3 regions of the Mesorhizobium sp. WSM2561 genome follow, and region 3 is predicted to be linked to each of the others. Evidence: riboswitches for the same ligand, from Rfam matches in the RefSeq annotation. Region 3 holds a riboswitch; each other region holds the start of a gene.

What was found. Region 3 has a riboswitch for cobalamin ahead of M727_RS0106495 (aromatic ring-hydroxylating dioxygenase subunit alpha). Riboswitches for the same ligand answer to the same signal wherever they lie in the genome.
Region 1: another riboswitch for cobalamin. It lies ahead of M727_RS0132990 (CbtB domain-containing protein); the one in region 3 lies ahead of M727_RS0106495 (aromatic ring-hydroxylating dioxygenase subunit alpha).
Region 2: another riboswitch for cobalamin. It lies ahead of M727_RS37105 (ABC transporter ATP-binding protein); the one in region 3 lies ahead of M727_RS0106495 (aromatic ring-hydroxylating dioxygenase subunit alpha).

Annotation. Positions count from the first base shown of each region.
Region 1 is NZ_KI911322.1:27,040-31,446, reverse strand. It holds gene mgtE (magnesium transporter) at 1-249, shown strand, start outside; gene M727_RS0133005 (MerR family DNA-binding transcriptional regulator) at 386-772, shown strand; gene M727_RS0133000 (isoprenylcysteine carboxylmethyltransferase family protein) at 839-1,330, opposite strand; gene M727_RS0132995 (DUF1624 domain-containing protein) at 1,327-2,319, opposite strand; cobalamin riboswitch at 2,664-2,874, shown strand; gene M727_RS0132990 (CbtB domain-containing protein) at 2,911-3,090, shown strand; gene M727_RS0132985 (CbtA family protein) at 3,106-3,870, shown strand; gene cobU (bifunctional adenosylcobinamide kinase/adenosylcobinamide-phosphate guanylyltransferase) at 3,863-4,390, shown strand; partial or broken gene cobO (cob(I)yrinic acid a,c-diamide adenosyltransferase) at 4,392-4,407, shown strand, end outside.
Region 2 is NZ_AZUX01000029.1:2,446-6,852, forward strand. It holds gene M727_RS0122905 (helix-turn-helix domain-containing GNAT family N-acetyltransferase) at 1-199, shown strand, start outside; gene M727_RS0122910 (AraC family transcriptional regulator) at 299-1,129, opposite strand; cobalamin riboswitch at 1,395-1,596, shown strand; gene M727_RS37105 (ABC transporter ATP-binding protein) at 1,683-2,246, shown strand; gene M727_RS43170 (hypothetical protein) at 2,243-2,491, shown strand; gene M727_RS0122920 (ABC transporter substrate-binding protein) at 2,488-3,435, shown strand; gene M727_RS0122925 (iron ABC transporter permease) at 3,465-4,407, shown strand, end outside.
Region 3 is NZ_AZUX01000004.1:848-5,254, forward strand. It holds gene M727_RS0106490 (DUF680 domain-containing protein) at 1-94, opposite strand, end outside; cobalamin riboswitch at 601-804, shown strand; gene M727_RS0106495 (aromatic ring-hydroxylating dioxygenase subunit alpha) at 917-2,164, shown strand; gene M727_RS0106500 (hybrid-cluster NAD(P)-dependent oxidoreductase) at 2,188-3,318, shown strand; partial or broken gene M727_RS35955 (FAD-binding oxidoreductase) at 3,328-4,075, opposite strand; gene M727_RS0106510 (sulfite oxidase-like oxidoreductase) at 4,072-4,407, opposite strand, start outside.

The sequences.
Region 1 (4,407 bases), on a different contig from region 3:
ATCTTCGCCATCCTGATCGGCATCGTCGCGGCCGCCTGGTTCCGCGATCCCAATCTGGGCGGCATCATCGCCGCGGCGATGATCATCAACATGTTCGTGGCCGCACTTGCCGGCATCCTGATCCCGCTGCTGCTCGACCGGTTCAAGATCGACCCGGCCGTGGCTTCGGCGGTCTTCGTCACGACGGTCACCGACGTCGTCGGCTTCTTTGCCTTTCTCGGCCTCGCCACATGGTGGTTCGGCGTGTGAGCGACGCCCGCTCAATTGACTTTTACGTAAATGCCATGCGAGATTTTGGAACAGCCTCTGGCCGATTCTGACACGCGTGCGGATAGCGAGGCCGCATGGTTGGAACTCGCAGCGCGGCCGGGCATTTGGAGTGATGATGCGGGAATATTATTCGATAACCGAACTGACCCGCGAATTCGACGTTTCGACGCGGACGCTGCGCTTCTACGAGGACGAGGGGCTGGTGCAGCCGGTGCGGCGCGGCCGCACGCGGCTGTTTCGCCCGTCGGACCGGCATCTCATCCGCCAGATCATGCGCGGCAAGAGGCTCGGCTTTTCGATCAACGAGATCCGCGAAATCATCCAGATGTACAAGGAGCCGCCCGGCGAGGTCGGTCAGCTCAACCTGATGATCAAGCGCATCGAGGAAAAGCGCGAGGATCTGCGCCAGAAGCGCCGCGACCTCGAAGAAACCCTGGCTGAACTCGACCAGGCCGAGGAATCCTGCGTCGAGCGGCTGGTGGAGCTTGGCGTCAACACCTGATCGGCCTTTTTGATAATTCTACTCTGGCGGCCAGCCAGAGCGAATTCTGAAAAAGACCTTGCCGCCTCAAATCCAGCGCCGCACCGTTTTCGCGTAATCCCGGTATTTCTTGCCGAATTTCGTTGCCAGAACCTTTTCCTCGCCCTCGATCGCCATTTTCTGCGTTGCGAAGGCGGCGATGATCGCCAGCGGCAGGAACCATACGTTCCCCGAGATAAGGGCGACGCCGATCATCAGCAGCGTGTTTGCCAGATAGATCGGATTGCGGCTGACGGCGAAGGGGCCCGATGTAACCAGATGGTCCGGCACGGCGTTCGGGTGGAGCGTCGTCTTTGCCCGGATCATGATGCGGATCGCCGTGAACCAGAGTGCGACGACGCCGAACAATGCCACCCAGCCGGCCGCGAACAGGATGTGGCCCAAAAGGCCGCCGATCCATGGCAGCGGATAAAGCAAGCCAAGCGCGATGCTGACGGCGATGGCCGCGACATAGATCAGCGGCGGCCAAGGTATAAACCCCGGTTTTTGCTGGCCCGGTTTCTGCTGATGGTCGGTCATTGTGCTCCTCCCTCCATCAAAGTGCCGTCGGCTTTGGCAGTGCAGGCGCCGGCGAGATCGTCGAGATGCGCCTTCCATTCCGCAGCCTGGTCGTTGCGGTAGAGCCGATCAAGCGTGGCCTCGCCCTCGAGCGTATCGAGCATGCAGACACAATAGCTGCTGCAGAACTCCGTGTCGCGCGATTGCTCGCACGATGCCTGGCACTCTTTGAGGAAGGTGACCGGCCTGGTTTCGACGGCTGCCGGCATGACTTGCGAAAACAGCCAGAGCGAGCCGATCAGCACCGGCTGGTGGATCAGATAGAAGGCGAGGCTGTGCCGGCCGATAAAAACCAGCGGATTAGTCCAGCGGCCGGGCGCCAGGCCCGCCAGCCGCGTCAGCACGCCGGAGGCGAAGGCAAGCTTTGCCGCTGCGATGCCGACAAGCACAGCGCCGAACCATGGAAACAGCGGGACATAATCGTTGGAGCGCGGGTTGGTTGCCGACAGACCGACCCACCACAGGGCCGGATGATCGAAGATCTCGGACCTGAGGTAAAGCGGCGCGGTGATGACGAAAGCTGCGACAACCAGCGTCAGCAGCGCCGGCAGCCGCAGAAACGCCAGGCCGAGCAGGCTGGCCAGCGCGATCTCGTGCAGGATGCCGAAGAAGATGAAACTGTCTGGTGTGGCAAGCCTTGTGGCGGCCGATATGGCGAGCGCCGCCCCGCCGACCATGGCGAATCGTTTCCAGAAGCCGTTCCAGCGGATTTGCTTGCCATGGCCGAGGAACAGGCTGACGCCGACCAGGAACAGGAAGGTCGAAGCGATGCAGCGCGCGTAGAATTTCCACCAGCCAAAGGCAGTCAGGCCGGGATCGGTGTAGCCGAAGAATTCGAGATCCCAGGTGAAATGGTAACTCGCCATGGCAAGCAAAGCGATGCCGCGGGCGACGTCGATGGCGATGATGCGCTTTGATCGGTGCTGAACGGCCGGCGTAGGAATGGTCATGGTCTCGCAATTCTGTTTCAGTGCTGCAAGACGATTATCATGGTTGCCCCGGACAAAAGAAGACAGGCGCCGCCCTCTTCCCTTCTCCCCTTTGTTCGCGATGTCCCCAGTCCAAACACCCTTGTGGGAGAAGGTGGATTGGCGCGCAGCGCCAAGACGGTTGAGGGGTGCTGGCCGGAGTGCTGTTGGTGCCAAGCTGGAACACCCCTCATCCGACCTCGCTTCGCGAGGCCACCGTCTCCCACAAGGGGAGAAGGAAGAGCCCACGAGAAACGATTACCTTGACGGCGCATTCGCGCTGCTAGCTGGCGGAATTTGGTTTGCCGGGCGCGGCGATTCTGCCTATAGTCGCAGCCGTCGTCGGTTCCGTTTTGGAACCAAGAGGGAATGCGGTAGGGGCAAAATTCGCCCGATGCCGTGGCTGCCCCCGCAACTGTGTGCGGTAGTCCTCTCCATATGCCACTGAAGATTTTCTTCGGGAAGAGCTTCTTCGGGAAGGTGGGGAAGGGCGCTGATCCGCGAGCCAGGAGACCTGCCGGCGACAGGAGAACTGACTTCTATGCCCTCGGGTGGAGGGCGAAAGGACAAGACATGAATACCGCTTCCGTCTCGCTCGGCGCTTCCGTCTCCTCGCAGTCGCGTTTCGTGCAGTTGGCGCTTGCTGCAGTTCTCGGCGTTTTCGTCATGGGCTTTGTCGGCTTCTCGCATATCGATGCGGTCCACAATGCCGCTCACGACTATCGCCATTCGATGGGCTTTCCCTGCCACTGACGAGGGGCTGACACCATGACACTGTTTCGCAACGTCGTGTTCATCGCGGCGATCGCAGGGCTTGTGGCCGGCGTCGTTCTCGCCTGCATGCAGGCTTACGCCACGGTGCCACTCATCCTCAAGGCGGAAGTCTACGAACAGGCCGGCGGTGGTCACACGCATGACCATGGTTTGGCGCCGGCCGCAGCAGGCAGCAATGCCACGAGCAGCGCCGTGCCGGCTGAAGCAGCCACCGCGGAAGAGGAAGGCTGGGCGCCGGCCGATGGCTTCGAGCGCTTCGCCTTCAACGTCGTTGCCAACGTCGTCACCGGCATCGGCTTTGCGCTGATCCTGGTCGCCGCTTCGGAGTTCGCCGGCGGCATCGGCAATGGGCGTCAGGGTATGTTCTGGGGCCTTGCAGGCTTTGCCGTGTTCACGCTGGCCCCGAACCTTGGCCTGCCGCCCGAACTGCCGGCGATGCCGGCGGCCGATCTCACCCAGCGCCAGATCTGGTGGACGGCGACCGTAGTGGCGACCGCGGCCGGTCTCGGGCTGCTCGCTTTTCGCAAATCGCTGCCGCTGGCCATTCTTGCCGTGGCGTTGATCGTGGCGCCGCATATTGTCGGCGCGCCGCAGCCCGACAGTTTCGAATCGCCGATCCCGGAAGGCCTGCACCACCAGTTCGTGGTGGCGGTGACGCTGACCAATCTGGTGTTCTGGCTGGTGCTCGGCGCTGTCGTCGGCTTGGTGCGCGGCCGCTTGACCGGCGCCGCAACCGGCCTGCGCGACAGCCTTGCCTGATCGCGCTGCTCCAGGCAGCAAGCTGACCCTGGTCGTCGGCGGTGCACGCTCGGGCAAGAGCGCGCATGCCGAAAGCCTGGTGACGGCCTGTCCGGCGCCGTGGGCCTATATCGCTACGGCGCAAGCCTATGACGACGAGATGCGCGAACGCATCGCGCTGCACCGGGCACGGCGCGGCGAGGGCTGGACGACCGTCGACGCGCCGCTCGATCTCGTCGGCGCGATCGAGGCGCTGCCTGACTGCCGGCCCGTCCTGATCGACTGCCTGACGCTGTGGCTGTCCAACCACATGCTGGCCCAACGCGACATTGAGGCCGAATGCCGAGGGCTGGCGGATGTGCTGTCGCGGCCGCGCGGGCCGTGGTTCGTGGTTTCCAACGAGGTCGGGCAGGGCATCGTGCCCGATAATGCGCTTGCCCGCCGGTTTCGCGATGCCGCCGGCCGGCTCAACCAGCAGGTCGCCGCCGTCGCCGGCACGGTGCTGCTGATGGTTGCGGGACTGCCGCTCAAGGTGAAGTGATATGACCGATATCGACG
Region 2 (4,407 bases), on a different contig from region 3:
CATCGGCAGGCGGCTGGTCGAGGAATGCATCGGCTTTGCCCGTGCCAAGGGCTACAAGACATTGACGCTGTGGACCAACGACGTGCTCACCTCAGCGCGCCGCATCTACGAGGCGGCCGGGTTCCAGCTGGCCAATCAGGAACGCCACCACGCCTTCGGCAAGGATCTGGTCGGCCAGAACTGGAACCTGGAGTTGTAGCGTCTTTCCCTACTCCCCTTGTGGGACAAGGGGAGTAGGCAAGATAAGGCGGAGCGCCTCGACACTAGTCTCCAATACAAGTTGAAAACTGGCCCTTCCTCACCCGACCGGTATCCAGACTTCCAGCCCGCCATTGCCGCTGCGCGGATCGAATTCGGGGCCGTAGCGCTCGAATTCGGGCGCGTCGGCAATCTTGTGCCCGGAGGCCGGCAGCCATTTGTTCCAGATCGTGTTGACCGTGCGGCGGATGGTCGAGATGTGGCCACGATGGGCGAACACGGCGTATTTCTGCATCGGCACGCGTACGCGCGAAAACTCCTTCGGCAGGTCCGAAAAATCGGACACCTCGACGCCGGCGATATAGTCGAAATTGCCTGCATCGTCGCCGTTGACGCAGACCCCATAGGCGACGTCGCCGACCTCGCCTGGAATGTTGCCGATATAGGGGCCGAACCGCTGCCACTGCATCGGGATGCCGGCGCTGGTTTCGCAGCTGTAGCGCTCGCCGAGACCGGCGATGAGGAACGGCCGGCTGGTTTCGAAACGCGGCGGCTCGAGATTGGTGAGGAAGGACTGGTCCATCAGGATCGGCTCCACGAGATCGAGGTTTTTGAGCGAGCCTTGCGCGCGCACCAGTTCCGGCGTGGTGCCGAACTGGTCGCGGAAGGCACGGGTGAAAGCCTCATGCGAGGCATAGCCGGCGTCGAGCGCGACCGAGAGGATGTCCGGTGCGCCGGCGGCGAGCCTGCGCGCCGCCTCGGTCAGCCGGCGAGAACGCAGGTAGCCCATCACCGAACGGCCGGTCGCCGCAGCGAAAGCCCGCGTCACGTGAAAGCGCGACACGCCGCTGCTGTTGGCGACATCGTCGAGCGAGATGGCCTCCGGCAGATGGCTTTCGACGAACCACAGCGCTTTCTCGGTCGGGTTCATATGGCTCCTTGCTGTGGGACTGCGCATTGGCCAAGTCATGGTATCGCTTACTGGTGGAGGCAGTTTGATCGAAATTGCGCACCGCGCAATGCGACGGTGATCGGCAAGCCGAAAGCGTTGGGCGAAGGGCTTGACAGGCGCAGGCGTTGTCTTTTAACTGGTAACGTTATTACATTACGAGATTCGGTATGCTCGTTCTGACAAGACCATTGCTCGCGGGGCACTCCGGAACCCGGAAATTTATTGCGCTGGGATTGGCGGAAAACTAGGGTGGCTGACTGATGGTCCCCAAGCCGAAAGGCGAGGGGTGAAAAGGGAACACGGTGAGATCTTCGGATCGAGGCCGTGGCTGCCCCCGCAACTGTAAGCGGCGAGCAAAATCCGAAATGCCACTGGCCAAGGCTGGGAAGGCAGGATGGCGCAAGGACCCGCGAGCCAGGAGACCTGCCATCGCACGAGTTGACCGGACGGGGTGTGCCGGGAGGAGACGTGGAATCGGTCTTGTCGGCCGGTCCAGCTTCCTTCCGTCGCCATTTGAGAAAGTGACGGTAAGTTGGACGCCTGCCAGCCTCTTCTTGAAGCGCGTGAACTGAGCGCCACGGCGAATGGCCAGCGCCTGGTCAGTGCGGTCAGCCTTTCGGTCGCGGCGGGAGACCGCCTCGCCATCATCGGCCCCAACGGCGCCGGCAAGACGACGCTGCTGCGCATGCTATGCGGCACGCTGCGTCCGAGCGCGGGAGATGTGAGATTTTCCGGACGCCGGCTGGAGACGTTTCCGGCCGCCGAGCGGGCGCTGCACATGGCGGTCGTCGGCCAGACCGATCAGCCCGATCCGCGGCTTGCCGTGATCGACTACGTCGGACTTGGGCGGGTCCCGCATGCCGGCTGGCGACGAAGGAGCGAGCAACGCGACGTCGTCGTCGAAGCGCTTCGCAGAACCGGCCTGCTGCCGCTGCTCGGCCGCACGATCGGCTCGCTGTCGGGTGGTGAGCGGCAACGCGCCCAGCTGGCGCGCGCGCCCAGGAGCCGAAAATCCTGTTCCTCGATGAACCGACCAATCATCTCGATCCGCGCGCCCGCAGCGAACTCCTCGAACTTGTATCGCAGCTTGGCATGACCGTCGTGGCGGTGCTGCATGATCTGTCGCTGGTCACGCCATTTGCCACAAGGGTCGCGGTGATGAACGCGGCCCGCCTGCAGGCACTCGCCGGTCCGCGCGAGGCGCTGACCAAGCAGTTGATCCGCGAGATTTTCGGCGTCGAGGTGCTTCGGCTGCGCCATCCGACCGAAGACCGCGAACTCACGGTGTTCGAAGTCCCGAACCGTGCCTCTTCTGATCTAACCAAGGAGCAACATCCGTGAAACGCCTCGCACTGTCTTTTGCCTCCCTGCTGCTTGCCCAGACCGCCTTCGCTTTCCCGGTAACAGTCGACAGCTGCGGCACACCGCTGACGTTCGACGCCGCACCGAAGCGCGCCGTCATCCAGGATATGAACATGGCCGAGATGGCCTTCGCGCTGGGGCTGCAACCGTCGATCGTCGGTCTGACCGGCATCACCGGATGGTACAAGGTCGGTCCGGAATTCAAGGCCGGGCAGGGAGCGATCCCGGAACTCGCGCCGAAATACCCGACGCTCGAAAACCTGGTCGCGGTCGAGCCTGATTTCTTCTTCGCCGGCTGGTATTACGGCATGAAGCCGGGCGGCGAGGTAACGCCAGATACGCTGGCGCCGCACGGCATCAAGACGCTGGTGCTGACGGAAAGCTGCGTCCATCTCGACAACAACCGCCCCGCCGCCTCGATGGACCTGCTCTACGGCGACATCGAAAAGCTGGGCAGGATTTTCGGCAAGCAAGCCAGGGCTGAAAAACTTGTTTCAGGCTGGAAAGCGCAACTCGCCGCTATCACGGCAAAGGTCGGCGACCGCGCGAGGACTCGGGTGTTTCTCTACGACTCCGGCGAAGACAAACCCTTCACATCAGGCAAGTTCGCGATCCCCAGCGCCATGATCGCCGCTGCCGGCGGCGACAACATCATGGCCGACATGCAGACGAGCTGGGGCAATACGGATTGGGAAACGGTCGCTTCCCGCAATCCGCAGTTCCTGATCCTGCTCGACTACCAGGACGGCGGCGGTTACAGGAAACTGCTCGACTTCCTCAAAGTCCATCCGGCAATGAAGGAGACCGATGCGGTCAGGAATGAGCGCTTCGTCGCGCTGCGCTATGCCGAGCTGACGCCCGGACCGGCTAACATCGAGGCGATCGGCAAGATCGCCAGTGCGATGCACCCGGAAGCCTTCTGAGCTTGCGCCACAGGGCATTCGAATTGGCCATGGCAGCAGGAGCGGCAGCAATCGCCGCGCTTGCTCTGCTGTCGATCGCCTATGGATCGACGGTCATAGCGTTGAGCGACGTGATTGCTGCGCTCGGACATGCGGCCGGGCTGGACGGAGACCTCGTGCCCGGCTCGGTCGCCAATATCCCGGTCGGCAATATCCCGGTTGCAAAGATTGTCGTCGATCTCAGGCTGCCGCGTACGATCATGGCGATCTGTGTCGGCGCCGGGCTGGGCGTCATCGGCGCGCTGCTGCAGACGGTAACCCGAAACGATCTCGCCGATCCGTTCCTGTTCGGGCTGTCCTCCGGTGCCGCGGCCGGCGCTGTTTCCGTCATCACCATTTTTGGCGACCGTTTCGGCATCTGGACGTTGCCGGTTGCCGCCTTCACCGGCGGCATTTTGGCAGCCGGCATCGTGCTTTTGCTGGTTTCGCGGGTGAGGGGGCAAGGCCCCGAACGGCTGATACTGGCCGGGCTTGCCGTCTCGTTCATGTTCATTGCCTTGACCAACTATCTCGTCTTCGCCGGAGACCAGCGCGCCGCTCACTCGGTATTGTTCTGGACGATGGGCGGGCTCGGCCTGGCGCGATGGGACAATGTCGGGCTGGCTGCTCTTGGCGCGGGCACCATTCTTGCCTATGACCTATGGAACCATCGCAAGCTCGACGCCTTCCTGGCCGGCGAGAATGCTGCCGAAAGCCTCGGCGTGCCGGTTGTGCGGATGCGCAGGACGGCGTTTCTCGTCGCTGCCTTCTCGACGGCGATCCTGGTCTCGGTCGCAGGTGTCATCGGTTTCGTCGGGCTGATGATCCCGCATCTGTCCCGGCCCCTGGCCGGCCCGTTGCATCTGCGCCTGATTGCAAGCTGCGCCCTGTTCGGAGCGGTGCTGCTGCTGGCAAGCGACCTTCTGGCGCGCACGCTGCTGCCGCCGCAGGAAC
Region 3 (4,407 bases):
GGTTGGCGGCGTTGGACCCATAATGGTCGCTGCCGGCAAAGGCGCTGCCGGTGATGGCCAGAACGGCGACGGTAGCAAGAGCGATCTTTTTCATTTTTAGGACTCCAGTATCTTAGTCTTCCGTCCGGCTAGCGGCGTGTCTTGGGAGGATGCGCGTCGTTCGGACAGCCCCGATGTGGGAAGGCCATTCGGCGGATTCCAATCACGAAGTTGTTCCGTGTGGACCAAGAATCTACACCTTGAAATTGTACCAGAGGCATCTACTACCATGGTTTTATGGTTTGTTTTCAATATCTTATTCAAAATTAGCCATTCATGATTTGACGGATTGGCGAATTTGCGTTCACAGCGTGCTGCACGCATTGTCAACAGAAACGAACCGTTCGGTTCGATTTTAGAAGCGGCTAATAGTCACTTTTGTAAACTGTTATCCTTCCTGATCTCCGCCGCGGGTCGGATTCGATGTCACGGCAGCCGACAGTGGCCGCCGAAAAAGTGGGGTTTCAGCCCTGCAGATATAAACCTGCTGGTTTCGCCGGCCGTGTCGCGCCGCATGGATACGATGTCGCTTTCATGCCGACAGTCAGCCGGCCGGCATGATTAGATCACGCCATCTCAGGTGCCGCTTGGTGACGACGAAGCGGAGAATTGGGAAGCCGGTCAGAACCCGGCGCTGCCCCCGCAACGGTGGTGGAGTTCAAGTCGCAACGGGAGACCACTGGGCCACAAGCCTGGGAAGGTGTCGCGATGAGTCCGCAAGGACACTCCAGAGCCCGGAAACCAGCCCGAGATTTTTAGACTCGACTGATCGCGGTGGGCGGTCAAGAGGTGGATGATGCATCTCCGGCCCTGTCGCCGGCGTGCAAGCGGTCCTCCCTCCATCACCACCAGTTCAGTCCTTACACGAGGACAGGACATGGACGCGCGCAACGACATGCTGAGGCTCTTGCACGGCCGTAGGCAAGGCTATTCGCTCGAGCAGCCCTTCTACACCGATCCAGATTTCTTCAAGCTCGACATGGAGCTGATCTGGTATCGCGACTGGCTGTTCATCGGCCACGATTGCGAGTTGCCGAAACCTGGCAGCTACATCACCGCCCAGATCGGCGACTATCCGGTCGTGCTGGTCCGCGACCAGCAAGGCAAGATCAATGCCTTCCACAATTCCTGCCGCCATCGCGGCAGCCGTGTCTGCAATGCCGACAAGGGCACTGCGGCGAAGCTCGTCTGCCCCTATCACCAGTGGACCTACGAACTGGACGGCCGGCTGTTGTTTGCTCGCCAGATGGCAGACGGCTTCGACAAGAGCCAGTTCAGCCTGAAGCCGGTGGCTTGCGAAAGCGTTGGCGGCTGCATCTTTATCTGCCTGGCCAACGAGCCGGCCGACTTCGCGCCGATGCGCGCCATGATCGAGCCTTACCTCCTGCCGCACCGGCTGCGCGAGGCAAAAATCGCCTTCGAATCGACCATCGTCGAGAAGGGCAACTGGAAACTCGTCTGGGAGAACAACCGCGAGTGCTACCATTGCGCCGGCAACCATCCGGAACTCTGCAAGACATTCCCGGAAGCGCCGACCGTCACCGGCGTGCAGGGCGCCGACAGCGATCCGGAGATGCTCGCGCACTGGGCGAAATGCGAGGCGGCGGGCTTGCCGAGCAAGTTCCGCATCGATCCTGCCGGGCAGTATCGCGCCACCCGCGCGCCGCTGCTGCGCGACGCCGTCAGCTATACAATGACGGGCAGACGCGCGGTGAAGAGGGGCCTTTCCGACAGCGTTTCCACCGACCGTATCGGCTCGCTGCTGCTCTATCACTATCCGACGAGTTGGAACCACATCCTCGGCGATCATGCCGTCACCTTCCGCGTGCTGCCGATCAGCGCCACGGAAACGGCCGTCACCACCAAATGGCTTGTCCATAAGGACGCGGTCGAAGGCGTCGACTACGACCTCGCCGAGCTTACCCATGTCTGGACCGAGACCAACGACCAGGACCGTCGCATTGTCGAGGAAAACGCCTTCGGCGTCCTGTCGCCGGCCTATGAGCCCGGCCCCTATTCGGAACTGCATGAGGGCGGCGTCATCCAGTTCGTCGAATGGTACGCCTCCTTCATCGGGCCGCGCCTTGCCGAAGCCGGGCGGCCGGCGCTGCGCAGCGTCGCCTGAACGAGGTCAAGGGGATGAATGCGATGACGGACCTTGGCCTCTACCGCCATCTCGACGAGATGGCGCCCTGGAACGACAGGCTCCAGGTGCTGGAAGTCATCGGCGTCAGCGACGAGGCGCCTGACGTGAAGACCTTCACCTTCCGCTCTGACAACCAGACCTGGTTCCGCTACAGACCGGGACAGTTCGTGACGCTGGAACTGCCGACCACCGAGGGCCCGATGATGCGGACCTATACGCTGTCGTCCTCGCCGTCGCGGCCGTTCTCGATCGCGGTGACGGTGAAAGCGCAGGCCGGCAGCCTCGGCACCCGCTGGATGTTCGACAATCTGACACCCGGCGTTCACGTGAAGGCCTATGGGCCGGCGGGCGACTTTTCGCTGCACAGCCATCCAGCGGCCAAGTATCTGTTCATTTCGGCCGGCTCCGGCGTGACGCCGATGATGTCGATGCTGCGCTGGCTGAACGACTGCGCGCCATGGACAGATGTCGGCTTCGTCAACTGCGCGCGAAAGCCCGAGGAGATCATCTTCCGCAAGGAGCTCGAGCTGCTCGGCAGCCGCATGCCGGGCCTGACGCTCGACTTCATGATCGAGGAGCGGTCCAGCCGCGAGGGCTGGTTCGGCCATATGGGCCGGATCGACGCGATACGGCTGCCGCTGCTGGCCCCCGATTTTCGCGAGCGCGAAATTTTCTGCTGCGGCCCCGACCCGTTCATGCGCGCCGTGCGGCAGATGCTGGAGGCGGCCGGCTTCGACATGGCCAACTACCATCAGGAGAGCTTTGCGGCCCCGGCGGTGGAGGAAATACCGGCCCCGTTCGGTTCGCCGGCAGAGGGTGGGCCGGCAAAGGGCGGGCCGGCAGAGCGCGGGGTCGAGGTACCTGCCGAGGCCGCAACGCCGATCCGCTTTTCGCTTTCGGATATCGATGCCGAATGCGTTGCCGGCCAGACCGTGCTGCAGACGGCGCGCGCTTCGGGCGTACGAATTCCCGCAGCCTGCGAGTTCGGCCTGTGCGGAACCTGCAAGGTGAAAAAGGTCTCGGGCACAGTCGAGATGAGCCACAATGGCGGCATCCTCGATCACGAGATCGACGACGGCTTCATCCTGGCCTGCTGTTCGAAGCCGCTGACGGCGCTCGAGATCGACGCCTGACCGGGGAGCTTAAACCCCGTAGCGCTCGGTGCGGATGAGGCTTGCCGGAACGCCGGCATCGATCAGCGCCTGGGCGGCAGTCGACACGAAGGCATTCGAGCCGCAGACAAAGGCGAACCTTGGCGGTGCGGGCAGCCGCACCATCGATTGCTCTATCATCGCAACGTCGATCCGCCGTGAATAGTCCGCCGGGCGCCGGGCCGGCTCGCGGGTCAGCGCCAACACCAGATCGAAGCCGTCCCGGCGATCGTGGAGGTCGATCAACTCGTCGCGAAAGATCACCTCGTCCCAGACCCGTGCGGAAAATACCAGTGCCACGGGCACCGCCGATCTGCGCGCGGCGCGATGGCGGATCATCGCCATCAGCGGCACCACGCCGGACCCGCCGCCGACCAGCAGAAGCGGGCCGCCGTCGCTGTCGGACCAGACGAAGTGGCCGCCGAGCGGTCCGCGCAACTCGACCTCATCGCCAACCGCCGCGATATCGTGGAAGAAGGGGGAGACCTCGCCGTCATCGAGCCTTTCAATTGCCAGTTCGATCGTCTCGCCGGCTTCCGGCGCCGAGGCGATGGAGTAGGAGCGGCGCGCCTGATAGCCGTCCGGCGCCGTCAGCCTGACATCGACATGCTGCCCGGCACGATTAGGCGAAGGTCCGCGACGGCTGGAGGAAAAAGCTGGTGACGCGCGGCGTGCGCTTTTCGATGCGGGCGATGGTCACCGTCTGCCAGGGCGACTGCGCCGCCGGCCCATCGCTCATGGATCGCCCGTATAGCGCTGCTCACGCCACGGGTCGCCATAGATGTGATAGCCGCGCAGCTCCCAGAAGCCGGGCTCGTCGCGCTCGGTGAACTGCAGCCCGTTCAGCCATTTGGCCGACTTCCAGAAATAGAGATGCGGAACCAGAAGCCGCGCCGGGCCGCCATGGTCCGGCGTGATCGGCTTGCCTTCGTAGAGCAGCGCCACCATCGCTTTGCCGGCAATGAGATCCTGCGTCGGCACGTTGGTGGTATAGCCGTCGAAGGACAGCGCCAGCGTGAAGGCCGTCGGTGGCTTGATGCCGGCATCCGCCAGAATATCGTCGACCAGCAC